3 regions of the Streptomyces sp. NPDC057963 genome follow, and region 2 is predicted to be linked to each of the others. Evidence: riboswitches for the same ligand, from Rfam matches in the RefSeq annotation. Region 2 holds a riboswitch; each other region holds the start of a gene.
The links. A riboswitch is a leader RNA that binds a small molecule or an ion and turns the genes downstream of it on or off. The one in region 2 is predicted to bind cobalamin.
Positions count from the first base shown of each region.

Region 1: linked by a shared signal. The riboswitch ahead of ACFVT1_RS15460 (prenyltransferase/squalene oxidase repeat-containing protein) and the one ahead of ACFVT1_RS31975 (cobalamin biosynthesis protein) in region 2 are both predicted to bind cobalamin.
Region 3: linked by a shared signal. The riboswitch ahead of ACFVT1_RS39280 (aldehyde dehydrogenase family protein) and the one ahead of ACFVT1_RS31975 (cobalamin biosynthesis protein) in region 2 are both predicted to bind cobalamin.

Region 1 is NZ_JBHVPX010000005.1:547,765-553,997, reverse strand. Features, by position in the region: gene car (carboxylic acid reductase) at 1-720, shown strand, start outside; gene ACFVT1_RS15465 (hypothetical protein) at 939-2,351, opposite strand; cobalamin riboswitch at 2,468-2,541, opposite strand; cobalamin riboswitch at 2,629-2,773, shown strand; gene ACFVT1_RS15460 (prenyltransferase/squalene oxidase repeat-containing protein) at 2,955-5,636, shown strand; gene ACFVT1_RS15455 (hypothetical protein) at 5,633-6,233, shown strand, end outside.
Region 2 is NZ_JBHVPX010000018.1:56,251-62,483, reverse strand. Features, by position in the region: gene ACFVT1_RS31980 (cobyric acid synthase) at 1-1,329, opposite strand, end outside; gene ACFVT1_RS31975 (cobalamin biosynthesis protein) at 1,326-2,339, opposite strand; cobalamin riboswitch at 2,484-2,614, opposite strand; gene ACFVT1_RS31970 (hypothetical protein) at 2,785-3,015, opposite strand; gene ACFVT1_RS31965 (anion permease) at 3,056-4,321, opposite strand; gene ACFVT1_RS31960 (class II aldolase/adducin family protein) at 4,615-5,277, shown strand; gene ACFVT1_RS31955 (alpha/beta hydrolase) at 5,454-6,233, shown strand, end outside.
Region 3 is NZ_JBHVPX010000041.1:29,671-35,903, reverse strand. Features, by position in the region: gene ACFVT1_RS39290 (class I SAM-dependent methyltransferase) at 1-602, shown strand, start outside; partial or broken gene ACFVT1_RS39285 (short-chain fatty acyl-CoA regulator family protein) at 757-912, shown strand; gene ACFVT1_RS39280 (aldehyde dehydrogenase family protein) at 943-1,602, opposite strand; cobalamin riboswitch at 1,907-2,078, opposite strand; partial or broken gene ACFVT1_RS39275 (TetR/AcrR family transcriptional regulator C-terminal domain-containing protein) at 2,088-2,534, shown strand; gene ACFVT1_RS39270 (PP2C family protein-serine/threonine phosphatase) at 2,708-3,832, opposite strand; gene ACFVT1_RS39265 (DUF6221 family protein) at 4,113-4,370, opposite strand; gene ACFVT1_RS39260 (ISL3 family transposase) at 4,422-5,597, opposite strand; gene ACFVT1_RS39255 (hypothetical protein) at 5,714-6,233, opposite strand, start outside.

The sequences.
Region 1 (6,233 bases), on a different contig from region 2:
GCGGCTCTCGACGAGGACGCCGACATCCGCGCCACCAGCCCGGTGCGGTACATCGATCAGAGCTACGCCCATGGGTACGCGACCAGCAAGTGGGCCGGCGAGGTTCTCCTCCGGGAGGCACACGACCTGTGCGGTCTGCCGGTCGCCACCTTCCGGTCGGACATGATCCTCGCGCACAGCAGGTACCAGGGGCAGTTGAATGTGCCCGACGTGTTCACCCGTCTGCTGCTCAGCCTGGTCGCCACCGGCATCGCGCCGGGCTCGTTCTATCGGACCGGCGCACGCGCGCACTACGACGGACTGCCGGTCGACTTCACCGCCGGGGCCATCACCTCGCTGGGCGCGCAGGCCACCGAGGGCCACCGGACCTTCAACGTGCTGAACCCGCACGACGACGGCATCTCGCTGGACACCTTCGTCGACTGGCTCACCGAGGCCGGCCACCCGATCCGGCGGATCGACGACTACGGCGCATGGCTCGCCCGCATCACGGCCGCGGCCCGCGCCCTGCCGGAGAAGCAGCGCCGGCACTCACTGCTGCCCCTGCTGCACGCCTTCGCGCAACCCGAGGAAGGTGTCCCTGGTTCGGCGTTTCCCGCCGAGCGGTTCCACGCCGCCGTGCAAGCCGCGGAGGCCGGCCCCGGCAAGGACATCCCCCATCTGTCGGCAGCCCTCATTCGCAAGTACGTCACCGACCTGCGCCGGCTCGATCTGCTCTGAGGGTCCGAGGACAGACCTCACTGCCTCGGGCCGCCGACCGCGTGCGTGAGTGTGTCCGGCCAGTTGTCCGGCCGGACGGCGTTCGGCCACGATGCCGGTCGCGGCGGGAGCGGGGGTGCGGCGCGCGTGCTCCCGGCGCCGGGCGGTGCCCTGGTGCGGACCGGTCGTTCGGCGGGGACCGGTCCGCAGCGCGAGGGGAGCCCGGCGCCGGACGCGGGTCAGGCCCCCCAGCGCAGTGCGATGGTGTCACCCGCGTTGACGGCCGTGCCCCGGGTGGCACTGGTGAACGCGGAGCCGTCGGTGCTGACCTTCCAGGTGTTGGAGCCGCTGTTGGCCTTGCCGTTGAGCGCCGTGATGCCGCCTGTTCCGGACGGCGGCATCACCGCGGTCACGCAGCCGGACGGGGTGGCGGCGCTCGTGGCGGCGTCGAGTACGGATCCCAGCGTGGTCGTGGTCCCGGTCGGGGTGACGGAGACGGAGCACACCTTCACGTTTCCGGCACCGTCGTCCACGGTGAGAGCCAGCCGTGCGGCCGTGCCGGCGGTGAAGGTGGTCTGGGCCACCCACTGGGGTGCGCCGCTGGTGACCGGTAGCGGGGGAGTGGCGGTGAAGCCGCCACCCGCGACGGCGCGCAGCCCGTCGACGGATGCGTAGGCGGAGGGCGTGGTGTCGCTCGGCAGGTACTTGAAGCCGCCGCCCGGGTTGAATTGCTGGGCTATGAGGAAGTCGACGGGGGTCTTGCCGGCGGAAGTGAGGAAGTCCCCGGTCTGCGGGTTGATGCCGCAGGCGTTCAGCCCGGACACGGCCCAGCCGTTGGAGTCGGTGTTGACACCGAACATGGCATTGAACGCACCGGTGCCGGTCACCAACTTGCCCTTGAGGAACGCCTTGGCCCGGGTGATTCCCGAGTCGGTGCTCGGGACGCCGGAGACGCACAGCGCGGCCATCGCGGCACCGGTCATGTCGATGTCGCTCGTGGCGCCGAGCTGCCCCGGGTCGCCCTCGGCCTTGCTGAAGTTCCAGCCGCCGTCGTTGTGCTGGTTGGCCCGGATGCGGGTGACCAGGGAGTCCCGCAGGGCCTGCGGTATGCGCTGCGCCCCTGCCTGCGTCTTGGCCCCGCCGAGGGCCAGCGCGGCGAAGACGGTGCCGTTGAAATTGGCGGACGGGCCGAAGTAGCCGGGCTCGGCGTTCTGCCAGTGGCTGTAGATGTCGGCGACCAGATTGCGGGAAGCCGAGACACGGGCCGGATCGATGCCGGCGGCGTAGGCGTTGAGCGCGGCACGCTCGTAGTCGGTGACCACCGGCGTCGCGGACGGCCAGCCGGCCGTGGACAGGAGGCTGCGGTAGACGGTTCTCGCGTTCTTCGTTGTATCCCCGCCCGGTGTGACGTCCACCGCGGCCGTGCCCGCGGCGGCGAGTGCGCTGAACGCCCACTCGTTCGACAGCCCGGAGCCGGCGTACGAACCATCGGCGGCCTGCAGGGACTTGAGGTACGCGACACCGTTGGTCTTCGATGTCGTGATCTGCGCGGGCGATGCGGTGGCGGCCGCGGGCAGCACAGTCAGGCAGAACGCGCCGATGGTGGCGGACGCGGTGAACGCCAGGGGGCGGAAGGACGTAAGGCGGGACATGGCCTGCTCCTGAGAGTGAGGGGCGCCGACCGGACCCGTGTCCTCACCGTGCGGAGGCAGCAGGCAGGGCCGCCGCCCGAACGCGTGGACCGGCTTCCTGTAATGCACCGCCGCATGGGCATTCGGGCTTGGCACGACTCCGTCGTGCCATACCGCTGCGCGTCAGCCCCGGATTCTCACCGGATTCCCCCACGTGGCAGCCCAGGACGCTACCCGAGGCTCACAACTCCCGCCAGACGCGGGGCAGGCCGAACCTCTCCGTCTCATGGCCGTACCTTGACGGCCTCTGCCACTCCGTGCTCAAATCCGCCTGATATGCACTGAGTTCCAGGGGAAGCCGGTCGAAACCCGGCGCTGACCCGCAACCGTAGGCCCGGTTCCTGCCGGGCGAGCCGGAATGCCTGGAGCGTGGTTTTCAGCGAGAAACGCCGTCGCGGACTACGGCGTGGTCGACCAGCCCTGTCGCGCGGCACGCCATGCGGTGGAGGCCCTTCAGCCACGTTTCCGTTCGTGCGGACACCGGACGAGGGGGCCGTGGTGGGGACCGAGAGACGAAAAGGCGGACAGGGCGCGGCCGCAGGCCCCCTGGCACTGCTGGCGGCGATGGGTCTCATGTTCGCTGCCTGCGTGACGTTCATCACCGTCACCCCGGCTGCGGCCGATGCCCTCGACGACTGCACCGCCACCAAGGGCGCCGTCGTCGCCGTCGACTTCGGGCCCTTCGGCGGGAAGGTCGAGCGCGGCTGCGACACCACCCCGACCACCGGCTACGAACTCCTCCACAAGGGTGGCTTCACCACCACGGGCACCCAGCACGACGGGCCGGCCTTCATCTGCCGCATCGGTTTCGGCGCCGGTGCCCAGCAGCCGACCGAGGACAAGGAGTCCTGCGTCCTCACCCCGCCCGCCACCGCCTACTGGTCCTACTGGACCGCCTCGCCCGGCCAGGACACATGGACCTACAGCCAGTACGGCGCCATGGACCGCAAGCCCAAGAACGGCGACGTGGACGCCTGGGTGTTCGGCGGCACCGACGTCGGCGGCACCACCGGCAAGCCGGCCTTCACCCCCGACGAGGTCCGTGCCGGGGGCGGCAGCACCACACCCGACCCCGGCGGCACACCCACCGTCCCTCCCGGCTCGGTCGACGTACCGGCCGCCGCTCGGTGGCTCAGAAGTGCCCTGAAGGACGGCGAACGCATCGTCGACGACGGCGCCGACACCAACTACCTCCTGACCACCGAAACCGCCTACGCGCTGGGCGCCGCGGACGGCAGGAGCGCGACTCTCGACAAGGTCACCGCCTTTCTCGCCGCGCACACCGACGGATATGCCTACCCGGCGGGCAAGGACCGGGCCCCCGACGCGACCGCCGCCGCGCGCCTCGCGCTGCTCGCCGAGATTACCGAGGGCGACCCGCACCACTTCGGGGGACACGACCTGATCGGCGACCTGACCAGGAACGTCTGCGCCGCCGGTCCCGAGTCCGGCAGTCCGACCCCCGGCTGCACCGCCAGGGGCGACTTCCGCAACGCCACGTACACCGACGGCCAGGCGCTGTCCGTGCTGGCGCTTCTGCGGGCCGGCGTCGAACCCCCGGCCGCCGCCGTGGACCGGCTGACCCAGGTGCAGTGCGACGGCGGCGGGATCACAAGCATCCTCATCCGCCCCGGGGAGTACTGCGACGGTGACCCCGCGACCACGGGCGTCGTGACCCTCGCCCTGCACCGGGCGGGCGGCCACGAGGCAGCCGTGACCAGGGCACGGGCGTACCTGAAGAAGGCCCAGCGCGAGGACGGTTCGTTCCCCGGCTACACCGGTGCCACAACGGGCAGCGTCACGGCCACCGCCTACGCGGCACAGGCGCTGCGCGCAGTCGGGGACACCGCACAGGCGGACGCGGGTGTCTCGTGGCTGTCGCGCCGGCAACTGGACGGCGGCGGCTTCGGCTTCGAAGAGGGGGCCACCGAACCGGCCCCGTATCCGACGGCCCCGGCCGTCCTCGCGGGAGCGGGCACCGACCTCGCGCACCTGACGGCGAAGAAGGCGGACCCGACCGGCCCACCGACGACCGAGCCGCCCACCACGCACCCCACCACACCGGCAGGAGAGGGCCCCGACCTCAAGAAGGGTGTCTCCTACCTCACCCGGCCGTCCCATCTCCAGCAGGGCCGGTACTACGCCGCCGGTCCCGGCTCGACCCGCGCGGACTTCGGCCTCACCATCGACGGTGCCTACGCGCTTGCCGCCACCGGCCTCGCCCAAGCCGAACTGCGCGGCATCGTCGACTTCCTCGACAGCAACGGCAGGGACGGCGAGGGCCGGACCGTGCACGACTGGACCGGCGCGGGTACGAAGTACGCCGCCGGAGGCTCCCTCGGGAAGACCGCACTGCTGGCGGAGGCGGTGGGTCGCGACCCGCGGAACTTCGGCGGGAAGGACATGATCGCCGCCCTCGGCCAGGCCGTGTGCAAGGCGCCGAGCAAGGCGCCTGACCGCAGCTGCGCCGCCCAGGGGGCCTACACCTACGCCCCTTCCGTCTTCGCCCAGTCCCTGGCGATCACGGCTCAGCTGCGCGCCGGGGAGAAGACGGCGGCGCAGGAGCCGATCGCCTACCTGGAGAGCCTGCAACACGGCAACGGCGCCTGGCCCAGCCTGATCCCCTCCACCGACGACTCCGACGTCGACTCCACCGCCATCGCCGCCATGGCCCTGGACCTGGCCGGCGGCGACAGGGCCGAGAAGGCCGTCAGCAAGGCGATCGCCTGGATCGCCGGCAAGCAGCTTCCCGGCGGCGGGTTCCCCGGCGCGGCGGGCAACTCCGTCAACTCCGCCGCCCTCGCGATCCAGGGACTGTCGCTCGACGCGCGGAAGTACGCTGCCGAGATCGCCGAGGCACGGAAGTTCCTCGCCTCCCAGCAGAACGACGACGGGGGCTTCAACGTCGCGAAGGAAGGCCAGCGCGGCTCCGACCTGCGCGCGTCCACCCAGGCCGTCGGCGGGTCCACCGGCATCTCGTTCGGCGTCCTGCAACGCAGCCTGACCGGTACCACGCCCCGGCCCGCGCCCGGTGCGAGTTCCTCCACACCCGCCATCGTCACCCCTGGCGACACCGCGGGCGGCACGGGCGGCACCGTCGGCACCGGGGGCTCCGGCGGGGGAGCGCTCGCCTCCACCGGCGCGCAGGCCGGCGTGATCGCGGCGAGCGCAGCGGCGCTCATCGCTGCCGGCCGGGGCACGGTCGTCGCCGCCCGCCGCCGCAGGGCCACCGGGGAGCAGCGGTGACTGTTCCCCTGAGGCACCGGGCCGCACACGCCGCGGCCGCACTCGGACTGGCCGTCGCGGCCCTGACAGCGACGGCGCCCACCGCTGCGGCCGATCCGCAGCCCATGGGCCGGTGCACCACCACGTCGGGGGTCGTCCTCGCCGTCGACTTCAGCCACTGGGGCGGCCCCGTCTACCGTTCCTGCGGCACCACACCCACCACCGGGTACGAACTGCTCAACCAGGGCGGCTGGGGCACCACCGGCACCGGACACGACGGCCCGGCGTTCATCTGCCGTATCGGCTACAGCGGTTACCAGAGCGGCAAGCAGTACCCGACACCGCAGCAGGACGACTGCGTCCTGACCCCGCCCGCCTCCGCCTACTGGTCCTACTGGCACGCCGCCCCGGGTACGAACACGTGGGAGTACAGCCAACTCGGCGCCATGCTCTACAAGCCGAAGCCCGGCAGCGTCGACCTGTGGATCTTCGGCGGCACCGACATCGAGGGCACCGAGGGCCGCCCCCGGGTCACCCCCGACCAACTGCGCGCCCACAACACCGAGCCGAGCGGCGGCGCGGGCAGGCCCGCAGCGACGGACCGCGCCCCCGCGCTGC
Region 2 (6,233 bases):
CCGTGCGATCTCGGTCAGGAAGCGGCGGCGGAACGCGTCGCTCTCCAGCGAGCCGTGCCAGTGGGTGCCCCACACGGCACCGGCCCGGCATCCGTCGAGGAACGCCTCCCCGCCGCGTACGTCGGCGACGCCGTGGTGGATCTCGTACCCCTCGACAGGGGCGCCGAGCGCCTCGCCGACGGGGCGGGCGAGGGTCTTCTCGCGGTCGAAGCGGACGCGTACGGGCAGCAGGCCGAGGCCGTCGACGTGCCCGGCTCCCGACTCGACCTCGTCCTCGATGTGTTCGCCGAGGATCTGGAAGCCGCCGCAGATCCCGAGGACCGGCCGGTCCTCGGCGGCGCGCCGCACCAGGGCGTCGGCGAGGCCGCGCTCGCGCAGCCAGGACAGCGCCTTCACGGTGCCGCGGGTGCCGGGCACGATGACGAGGTCCGCGTCGGCCAGCTCCTCGGCGCGGTCCACGAACCGGACGACGACGCCCGGTTCGGCGGCCAGCGCGTCCACATCGGTGAAGTTCGACATCAGGGGCACGGCGCACACCGCGACCCGCAGCACCTCGTCGCCGTACGGCGGCGCGACGACCGATTCGCGTACGGCTCCGCGCAGCGAGACCCGCAGCCCGTCCTCCTCGTCGATGCCGAGGCCGTGGGCGAAGGGCAGCACCCCGTACGTCTGCCGCCCGGTGATCCCGCGCAGCATTTCCAGGCCCGGCTCCAGCAGCGACACGTCGCCCCGGAACTTGTTGACGAGGTACCCCGCGATCAGCGACTGGTCCTCGGCGTCGAGCAGTGCCGTCGTACCGAAGAACGAGGCGAAGACGCCGCCGCGGTCGATGTCGCCGACGACCACCACGGGGAAGCGCGCCGCCCGGGCGATACCCATGTTCACGATGTCCGTGCGCCGCAGATTGATCTCGGCCGGACTGCCCGCCCCCTCGCAGATCACCGCGTCATACGTGCCCCGAAGCTGTTCCAGGCAGTCCACGACCGTGGAGAGCAGCGCTTCCTGCCGGCCCCCGTGGTAGCCGCGGGCGCTCATCTCGCCCACCGGCCTGCCCATCAGGACGACCTGGCTGGAGCGGTCGCCGCCGGGCTTGAGCAGGACCGGGTTCATCAGCGCGGTCGGCTCCACCCGGGCGGCCTGCGCCTGCATGGCCTGGGCACGGCCGATCTCGGCACCCTCGCGGGTGACGAACGAGTTCAGCGACATGTTCTGCGCCTTGAAGGGCGCCACCTTCACGCCCCGGCGCACGAGCCAGCGGCAGATGCCCGCGGTGACGACGCTCTTGCCCGCGTCCGAGGTGGTTCCGGCGACCAGCAGTCCGCCGCTCATGTCCGTCTCCGTCCTGTGATGCGCGTTCCCGGCACACGGGTTCCGGCGGTCCCGCGCCCCGCGATCCGCCGTGCGGCGAGGCCCGCGCCCAGCCGTCCCGCCACGCACACGCCGAGGGCCAGTGCGCCCACCCGGCGCGACAGCCGTACCGCGCGTTCGATGTCCTCGGTCTCCACGGCCCGGCCCGTCTCCCCGTTGAGGACCGGACGGTGCTCGACCCGGCCGCCGTACGCGAGCGTCCCGCCGAGCCGTACGCCGAGCGCACCCGCGAACGAGGCTTCCACCGGGCCCGCGTTGGGGCTCGGGTGCTCGGCCGCGTCGGCCCGCCAGGCCCGTACCGCTGCCCGTGGCCGCCCGCCCGCGGCCACGGCGAGCAGGGCCGTGAGCCGGGCACCCGGCCAGCCCGCGAGGTCGTCGAGCCGGGCCGAGGCCCAGCCGTAGCGGCGGTGGCGGGGCGACCTGTGGCCGACCATGGCGTCGAGGGTGTTGGCGGCCCGGAAGCCGACGAGGCCGGGCACCCCGGCCAGCGCACCCCACACCAGGGCGCCGACCACGGCGTCCGAGGTGTTCTCGGCCACGGACTCCACCACGGCACGGGCGATCTGCGGTCCGTCGAGGGAGTACGGGTCCCGCCCGCACAGATGCGGCAGCCGCTCGCGGGCACGCTCGATGTCACCGGCGGCCAGGGCGGCGCCGATGGTCCGGGCCTCACGCCCCAGGGACGTACCGCCGACGACGGACCAGGTGGCTGCGGCGGTCAGCGCGACGGAGGCGGCGGGGCGGCTGCGTACGGCACGGGTGATCAGCGCGGCACCACCCGCGGCGCCTCCGGCGCAGACAAGGGTGTGCAGCGCGCCCCACCCGCGGTGGTCGCGCCACAGCCGGCGCTCGACGCCCGCCGCGGCCCGTCCGAAGGCGGCGACGGGATGCCCCCTGCGGGGGTCACCGAGCAGCAGATCGCCGATCAGGCCGACTGTGGCGCCGTACGCGAAGATGCGGTCGGCACGCACGGCTCAACCGGCCGTCACGCCTCGGAGGAGCTTCGTACAGGCGGCTCTCGTCGAGAGCGCCACGGCATCGGACGCACGGCAGCCAGGCATGGCGATATGTCCTCACTCAGGGTCCGCGCCCTGGTTCGACGTGACCGGCGACGAGAGTCTCCTGGCTCCCGGATCCGCAGTTCCCCGGCCTTCCAGCCCGCTCGCGCGTGCCGTGACTTCCGGTGTGGGGGACTGCTCCCCGGTGACAGTGGCGGGACCGCGCCGGATTCGCACCGGCTTCCTCTGCTGTCGCCGTAATTGGCTCCGGCAGTCCACCACGCTGTGCAAACGCCCGTCAACTTGCCGTTGACCTGCGGCGGCGCAGTGTGCTGAGGCCCACACCGGGCCGGAGCACACCACTGCGGGCCGGACACACGAGAGGTGTCCGGCCCGACGGGGGTGAGCGGAGGACCGCTCAGGCGACGATCAGATAGATCCCGTACGCGACCGCCGCCGCGCACAGCGTGAAGCAGACGTACGCGCCGGCGCGGGCCAGCAGCAGTGAGCCGCCGGAGCCGCCCTGCGCCGCCGGTTCGGGCTGCTTCGAGAGGCCGACGATTCCCAGGGTGAAGAGGCCCACCAGCGCGACGGTGACGACGAGGGAGACACCGAAGACGGAGCCGAGGGCTGCCCAGTCGATTTTCATGCTGATTCCTTAGACGGACGGCCGGGCCTGGAGGGCCGGCCTAGACAGTGGCGGGTCGCGCCGGGTCCGGGGCGGTGCCGGCCGGGGCCGGAATGGTGGTCTTGAGGTCCTGGGCCGTCGCCTGGGCCGCGGTGGGCGGCGGGCTGACGGCGGCGATGGCCGTGGTGACGACGCCCGCGGGCTCGGCAGGGACGTCCGCCGGCGCGACATCGCCGTGGCCGACCGGCTTGCGCCGCGACACCAGCCAGATCGCCCCGGAGCCCGCGACCAGCAGCACCGCGACGACGACGACACCCCAGGTGCCCTGCCGGGTGAGGAACTCCGCGCCCGCGCCGACCAGGCCCGCGGCCGGCAGGGTCAGCCCCCAGGCGACGAACATCCGGGTGGCGGTGGACCAGCGGACCACGCCGCCCTGGCGGCCGAGGCCCGCGCCCATCACGGCGCCGGAGCAGGACTGCGTGGTGGAGAGGGAGAAGCCGAGGTGCGAGGAGGCCAGGATGACCGTGGCCGCACTGGTCTGCGCGGCGAAGCCCTGCGGCGGCTTGAGATCGGTGAGGCCGCTGCCCATGGTGCGGATGATGCGCCAGCCGCCCAGGTAGGTGCCGAGCGCGATGGCCGTACCGGCGCAGACGATGACCCAGACCGGCGGGTTGGAGCCGGGGTGCAGGACGCCGCCGGTGACCAGCGCGAGGGTGATGATGCCCATGGTCTTCTGCGCGTCGTTGGTGCCGTGGGCGAGGGAGACCAGTCCGGCCGAGGCGATCTGACCGGCGCGGTAGCCCTTCGCGGTGGCCTTCTCCTGGGCGCCGTCGCGGATCTTCCCGCCGATCCGGTACGTCAGCCGGGTGGCCAGCAGCGCGGCCAGACCGGCGACGATCGGGGCGGCGACCGCGGGGAGCAGCACCTTGGTGACGACGGTGCCGCCGTTGACCGACGACCAGCCCGCCGACATCACCGCAGCGCCGATCAGGCCGCCGAACAGGGCGTGCGAGGAGCTGGACGGCAGTCCGACCAGCCAGGTCAGCAGATTCCACAGGATGGCGCCGACGAGTGCCGCGAAGATGACTTCCGTCCGCAGCCCGTTCTCGTTGATGATCCCGCCGGAGATCGTCTTGGCGACCTCCACGGACAGGAACGCGCCGACGAGGTTGAGAACGGCGGACATGGCCACCGCGGTCTTCGGTTTGAGTGCGCCGGTCGAGATGGTGGTCGCCATCGCGTTGGCGGTGTCGTGGAAACCGTTCGTGAAATCGAACACTAGAGCTGTCACGATCACAATCGCGAGGAGCAGCGTGATGTGTTCCATTTACCCAGGCAATCGTTCGACGTCAGTGGCATGTGGACCGTAGGCAACCTGGGTGAACGGAAGATGAACTGAGCAGGGCGTTGTGGTGTCTCCGTACGTCGTCGTGCCGCTCTGCCCGTCCTCCGGTCGTTCTCCGGGGCCGTGCGGGCCGGGTGCAGCGCCGGGCGAGGTATGTTTCGGCCACTTGTCACCCTTTTGTTAATTTCTCCGATCCGTGACGGCGGTCTCTCCGGTCGGCGGTCTCTCCGGTCGACGGCATGTCCGTCCGGCCTCCGGGCTGACAGGATCTCCGCATGAGCGATCAGCAGCGGGACGCGATCGAACGGGCCTGGGAGGGTGTCGTAGCCACCGCCCGCAGGACGGCGGCGGACGGCCTCGTCGTCGGAACCTCGGGAAACGTGTCGGCCCGGGTCGGCGGGACGGTCCTGGTCACCCCGAGCGGAGTGCCGTACGACCGGCTCGGCCCCGAGGACGCGGTCGGCGTCGATCTGGACGGCAACCGCGTCCTCGGTGAACTGGCGCCGACCAGCGAACTCCCGCTCCATCTCGCGGTCTACCGGAACAGCGACGCGGCGGCCGTCGTACACACCCACGCGGTGCATGCCACGGCCGTCTCCACCCTGGTCCCCGAGGTCCCCCCGGTCCACTACGCCGTCGCCGTGCTCGGGGGCTCCGTCCGGGTCGCGGCCTACGCGCGCTACGGGACCGTGGAACTGGCCGAGAACATGCTCACCGCCCTGCGCGGCCGGACGGGCTGCCTGCTCCAGAACCACGGAACCGTCACCTACGGAGCCACCCTGGACGAGGCGTACGACCGGACCGCCCAGCTGGAATGGCTCTGCCGGCTCTGGCTCACCGCGAGCTCCGTCCCCGGACACACCCCGAGCCTGCTCTCCCCGGCCCAACTGCGTGAAGTCCGGGAAGCCCTGAAGGGATACGGACAACCCGGCGGCTGACCCGGCGGCTGACCGGGCGTCCGGCCCCCCGGCCCCCGCCCCCGGGGCCCCGCTGCCCCGCCGCCCCGAAAGGACAAGGACAACCGGGCCGCAGACCCGGCCGCCCGGTCCCCGCCGGGACACCGGACGGCCCCCGTCCGCTGGCAGGGTGCGGCACACCCCACGACACTGAAGCGGTGCGCCCGGCAACAGTCACGGCAGCAGCCGTCACCACGATCCTCGGCGTCGGTGCGGCAGCTGTCGCGGCCGGCCGGTACGCCAGCGACGCCGCCCTCAGGGCGCCGTCCGGACGGCCGCTCCCCGCCGACCGCAGGCTCACCGTGCACGCCACGGCCGCCGGGCAGGTCACCCTGACCCGCTCCTTCGCCGCCCTGCGGCCCGGCAGGTACGGGCTCGTGGGCGACGACATCCACGCCGTCGTCGGCCCGGTGATCGAACACGCCCCTCACGCCCCCGACACCGTCGTCCGCCGGCTGGAGCGGGTCAGCCGCGGCAGCCTGGAACCCGGCGCCAAGGTCTGCGTCACCCCGCAGCTGTACAGCGGCGACCCCTCCACGGCCCTCGGCCTCGCCCACAGGGAAGTCGAGATCCCCGGCGAACTCGGCGCGCTGCCCGCCTGGTTCCTGCCCGGCGCCCGCGCCACCTGGGTCATCACCGTGCACGGCCTCGGCACCACCAGGGAGCACCCCCTGAACGTCATGGGGTTCCTGCACGACCTGCGCCTGCCCGTGCTCGACCTGGCCTACCGGGGCGACGCCGGAGCCCCGCGCTCCCCGGACGGCCTCGCCCATCTCGGCGAATCCGAATGGCGCGACCTGGACGCGGCCATCCGCTTCGCCGTGCGGTACGGGGCCGAGAAGGTCGTCCTGCACGGCTGGTCCACCGGCGCCTCCATGGCGCTGCACGCGGCCGTCAACTCCGCGCTGCGCGACCGGATCCGCGGTCTCGTCCTCGAT
Region 3 (6,233 bases), on a different contig from region 2:
GTGTCCGTACCGCACTCGATGTGGGATGCAACGTCGGCGGGGTCAGCCATGCGTTGAGCACCTGGGTCGAGGACCGAGTGGTCGGAGTGGACATCAGCCGACGGTCGATCGAGGTCGCCAAGGCCCTGACCATTGGTGGGGGCGGGGTGTTCAGCATCGTGCAGCAGGGGCCGTTCACCAAGGACGTCGAAGTGCGGCTCCCGGACGCGGATACGTGTGCACACGTGGAGTTCGAGGTCGGGGACGGCGCCGACCTGCAGGCGGTCGACGGCACCTTCGACGCCGTGTTGCTGTCGAATGTGGTGGACCGGGTGGCCGATCCGGCGCTCTGCCTGCAACAGTTCGGCGCGTCGGAACGCACTCTGCGCAGCGGTGGACTTCTCATGATCGCTTGCCCGTGGTCCTGGTACCCGGAGTACAGCGCCCCTGGTTCATGGCTGGGGTCCGCGCGGGACGCCACACCTAGCGAGGAGGCGGTCAAGACGCTGTTGGCCAACGACTTCGACCTCGTCACCGAAGTCGACGAGCCATGCGTCCTGCGTCAGAACCCACGCGAGTACGACTACTTCGAAGCACACGTCACTGTGTGGCAGAAGCACTAGCAGGGTCGGGGACCTGGGCTGTTTCCGAGTGCTTGAGGTCCCCGCCACGGCCGACGCAGTCCGCGCCGAAGCCGCACCGCGCGCGTCGCCCAGACGGTCGCTGCAGCGCCGGATCGGCTTGCACAGGGACGACACGGCGGGTCGGATCAGCCCACTGGACGACCCCCGGGCCGCGACACCGATCGGTCGGGGCTGCCATATCTGCGAGCGCCGAGACTGCGCCCGGCCGCCGGCCGGTGGCCTGCTGGCCGTCGACCCCGACCGGCGTACGTACGTTCCTTGTCCGGTGGAGACGGGCAGCGACGGGTGAGGGGCCGGGAGGCTGTTACTTCCGGGCCGCTCACCGTCGCATGGGTAAGGAGTGCCTGAAGCAGGGCGGCCGCTTGTCGACGAAAGCGGTCATGCCCTCCTTCTGGTCCTCGGTCGCGAACACGGCGTGGAAGAGACGGCGTTCGAAGCGGGCGCCTTCCGCGAGGGCCGTTTCAAAGGCCCGGGACACCGCTTCCTTCGCCGTCATCGCGACGGGCAGGGGCATCCCCGCGACGGTCTCGGCGACGGCGAGCGCCTCGCCGAGCAGTTCGTCGGCGGGCACCCCGCGCGAGACGAGCCCGGCCCGCTCCGCCTCCGTGGCGTCCATGGTGCGACCGGTCAGGCACACCTCCATGACCTTGGCCTTGCCCACCGCCCGGGTCAGGAAGAAGTCCCTTCCGTCGACGACCGGTTCGGCGCCGTCGGTGACACCGATGTCCACGTACCGGCGAACCCTTTCGACGGCGTCCCGGCTCACCAGGGGCCCGAAGTCGGCCTCCGCGTCGTCCGATCGACCGATCCGGAGCGTGGCGATGTGCTCCTTGAGCGCGGTGACGAGACGGTCGGCGGTCCCCTCTCCGACGGGCACGGCCACAGAAATCGCCATGCAGCGCTCTCCCGCCGATCCGTATCCGGCGCCGATGAGCGCGTCGACGGCCTGGTCCAGGTCGGCGTCCGGCATCACGATCATGTGGGGTCGTAGACGTCGCCGAGGACGCCGGAGGTACCGGTGGTGTGCTTGCCGCCGATGAAATGTGTGAGTTCACGGACCGTGGATGCCTGCTCTCGTCAGGGGAGATCCGGGGATGGCACGGCAGCCGCCGTCAGGCCCACAGGTGGGCGCACTGCCGGAAAAGCTGTGGGACAGCGAACAGCGGGGCCGGGGCCTCGCAGGTCTACGAGCGCACGATGAGTCGCGTGCGCTCCGCCGGACCACCAGGGTCGTGGGTAGGAGTACGGACCGGTGCCGTGCGTGTCTGCTCCATCCTCGTGGAAAACATGACATACTCCGCGGCCGGCAACCCGGCTCCCGGGTCTCCGTGTGCCGCCCGCCTTCCCGGCAGACCTCGCCAGTGGCGTGTGGATGGCAGCACGCTCACCGGTCACAGTGGCGGGACCGTGCCGGATTCACACCGGCTTCCCTGCACCGCGGACCTTGCCCCCCGTCCATCCACGCTGCGCGCGGTCGCCGACCGGATCCTCGTGGCCGCCATGGACGGCTACCGCCCCGAGGGCGACTGGAAGCAGCGCATCACGGCCCTGGCCTTGCGCGTGAGGGATGCCTTCGGCCATCAGCCCCAGCACGCCGCGGCCTGGGGACGCTACGCGTCAGGCGGCGCCGGTTCCCGGCTGGCCATGGAAGAGACGCTGCAGGCCCTGCGCACGTCGGGACTGCCCGACGAGGAGATCCCGGGGCGCTATCACCGGATCGCGGTCCTCATCGCTGCCTTGATCGCCTCAGAGGCCGCGGTCAGCAGCATCACCCCCGAGGAGCACGAACGGGGCATGGAGCTGTTCCGCGTCGCGGTACTCGGCGCCGACCCTGAACGCTTCCCCGCCCTGGCCCACTCCGCCCGCGACGTCCGCCCCCTCGGGGCGGACGTCGCGCCGCGTTTCGGCTGACCGCCACCACCGCCTTCGCCGCCCCCGGGATGGCAACCGGCATCTGGCTACGGATGAGGCGCTCTCCGCCCCACTGCGACACGACTCCGTAGCGCCGAAGACATCGGCGGACCACCAGCCGCAGAGGCGGGGCTCGATGAGCGGCGGCTGCGCGGCCGGGTCTACGGTCACGACTACGACGGCCCCGACCCGGGCCCGGGGGTGCGCTGGATGCAGACCATGGCGGCGTCGTCGTCCAGGCGCCCGCCCACATAGGCCAGAAGGTCGGCACGCAGGTGGTGAATCACGGCCTGGGGGCTGTGGTGTGTCTGGGAGGCGGCGCGTTCGGCCAGCGGGTAGAAGACTCTGCCGGGGTCCCGGGCTTCTATCACGCCGTCGGTGTAGAGCAGCAGCAGGTCTGCGGGCTCCAGTGTGAAGGTGTCCACCTGGTACTGGGGTGTGGTCAGCTCGCCCAGGCCCAGTGGCGGGGCAGGGCGGGTGGGATTGAGTGCGGTGACCTGTCCGTCGTGCAGTAGCAAGGGGGGCGGGTGCCCGCAGCTGATCATCTCCACCTTCTCGCCCGCGTCGGGGATGTCGATGATCGCGGCGGTGATGAAGCACTCCCCTTCCTGCTCCGACTCGGTGGGTTCGACCATGCTCCAGCACACGCTGTTCTCCAGGTAGGCCATGAGGTCGGGCAGGGAGGATTGACGGTGTGCGGCCGCCCGGAACGCGCCCAGCAGCAGCGCGGCGTCTCCGATCGCGGTCAGGCCCTTGCCCCTCGCATCCCCGATGATCAGCCTGGTGCCGGCCGAGGTGCGAGTGGCCGCATACAGGTCGCCACCGATCTGCGCCTGCTCCTCTGCCGCGAGGTACACCGAGGCCACCCGTAGTGGCCCGATCCGCCGCGGCAGCGGTCTGAGCACCGCTCGCTGCGTGGCCTCCGACACCGTCCGTACCTGCGCCAGCTCACGGCCGTACCGATCCCGCAGCCACCGGAACGCCGTCACGATCGCCGAGACCACCACCACGGCGATGATCTGCGCGCCGATGCTCTCCGTGGTCAGGATGCGGAGCCCTACTCCGACGCCGAACAGGGCCCCCACAGCGATGACTCCGACCACGGCGGTCAGGAGGGGGCCGGCGAAAGAGGCGGTGAGCGCGGGTGCCACGATCAGCAGGGGCCCCAGCGGCACGTCGGACCCAGTCGTTGCATCGGCCAGCACGATGACTGTGATCAGAGCGAGCGGTATCGCCAGCAGGGCGTCGCTGGCCTGCCAGGACTTTTGGCGGAACGAAAGCCGTCGCCGTATACCCATATGCGTGAATTCTACCTGCCGGGGAGCCCCGTAGGCCTGTCCCTGGTCCTGCCCGGAGCGGTTCTGGCCGTGACCGCGCAGCCGGTGAGGCCGCCCTGGGCAGAAGGCCGGCGGCCGGCTTTCGCGCTTCCGCACCTGACCCGGGCCGGCCCTCGACCGGCTGCGCGGGCAAGCCCAAGGCGACCCGAGTCCGCGCACTCATGCGAGAGCTCAGTGGGGTACGGATGAATGGGCTCTGCCGCTGATCTTGTGACGCTCCGGGTCCTATCTGGACCAGGTTCTATGGTCGCCACTCCTCCCGGTAATCGGGGTGCTCGGCGTACGACTGTGCGAGCACGCGAAGGGCATGTCCGAGACCGGGGAAGCGAATGTCGGACGGATCCATTGCCTCGTAATCCCGGGCCAGCATGTGGACGAGGTCGAGCATCGGCAGGTGGCTGTCGAGGAGGGCGTCGGCCCCGAAGCGGTAGGCCACATCGGCATAGGCATGGTTGTCCGCCTCATAGCGGGCGTGAAGGAACTTCAGGAGGTCGTCCATGAAGAGATCTTTGCCCACCTTCGGCGGTGCGGGGGAAGATTCTTGCCCGTCTCAGGGCCGGAGGAGAATGCGAGTGCGGAGGAGATCGAGTTCGGCCCGGCCGTAGCCTGCGTGTTTGATCAGCTTCACCCTCGTGACCTGGCCTTCGACCTGGCCGGAGCTCCAGGTGCTTGACAGGCCGGCGACGACCGCGTCCCGGTCGTGGGGGAGGCCGTCGGCGGACTGCCGCAGAGCGGGTAGATCGTGCTGTCTGTCCTGTTCGATCCATTCGTGCAGGTCTTCGCCGCGGTGCCCGTGCATGAGCACGGCGAAGGCGCGGACGTGGCCGATGGTGGCGACGATCCGGCGGGGCCGGCCGCGGACGTCGGGCATGCCGTCCCGTTCCGCCGGTGGCTTCGGGTCCCCGGGCTGGTGCGTGGCCTGGCGGGCGGTGCGGAGGCAGCCGTAGTGGCTGGTGACGGTCTTCTCCACGGCCTTGGCGAGGTTGTTCCACAGGTGCCGGGCGTCGGCGACCTGGACGGCCTGCGGGGCGGCCGTCCTGGCGGCTTCCGCGTAGGCGGAGGCGCGGTCCCGGCAGATGATCTGCACCTCGGGATGGTCGGCCGGCCAGCGGGCCAGCGGTGCGGCCTCGCGGCCCGGCAGCACATCGATCGGCCGACGGGCCTCCAGGTCGACCAGCAGCGTGGCGCAGGTGTGACCCTTGAGCAGGGCGAAGTCGTCGATGCCCAGGACCCGGACGGACCCCGGCCCGGTCAGCGCGGTGGTCCGCAGCAACCTCGGCAGGGTGTCCTTCGCGGCGGTCATGCCCAGCCTTCGGGCGAGCCGTGCGCCAGGCCGTCCGGCCGGCGCCTGAGAGACGCGGCCGAGGAGGTCCCGCAGCACGGGCGTGTGCCGGGCGTGCGGCCGGGTCAGTCCCGGAATCTGCTCGGCGAAGGTGACACACGGGCACTCGGTCGTCAGGCACTTGAACCGCCGTACCAGCACCACGATCACCACCGGCAGCCCGCCCAACGGCGCGTCCGCGAGCCGACGTTCGTACCGGCCGTGTATTCGGCCGGACCGCCTTCCGCACCCCGGACGCCGCGCCGAACGCGTACGAGATCGTGCACGCAGGAGCGCCGGCACAAGAGCATCCACGCCAAGAGCCGCTGCCCCGGCGAACAGGCCATCACGACAGCCTGCACGTATAAAGTGCCCTCCGCCTGGACCGGCAGAACCCCTCGGCAAGGTTCGTCGTCCCAGGTCAGGAAGGCACTTTCGCGTTCCCGCCCCACCAGTTGCCGACCCAGGCGAAACGGCAAGGCCAGCGCGTAAGGGGCAACTCGCCCACACTCACCGCCCTCTCAGAGCCAGCCGCGCCGGGCCGCCTGGACCCCGGCCTGGAAGCGGGTGGTGGCGCCCAGGCTGGCGAGGAGGACGGAGACACGGCGTACAACGGTGCGGCGGCCCATGCCCAGGCGTCGGGCGATCGCGTCGTCGGTGGCGCCGCTGGCCATGAGGGTGAGGATCTGGCGGTCCCGCGCCTCGATCTGGGTACCAATGCCCGTCGCCGAAACGGGAACGGCAAGCCTCCACAAGGACTCGAACACGTTGGACAGCGCCCGGAAGAGACTGGAGGGACGAATCAGGAGAGAGACGACACCGGGGTGGTCGTCGGCGGCGAGGGTGACCACCGCCAACTCGCTGTCAACGATGGCGAGTTTCATGGGCGGGTCGTCCAGTGTCCGCGCCTGTTCCCCGGCCTCGATCATGCGGGCCATGTTGGGCCCCGCGATGGGGTCGTCGAACGCGGATCCGTGGTAAATGGTGCGGTAGACGACTCCGGCGGCCATGTGCTCACGCTGGATCATCTCCTGCCCGAGG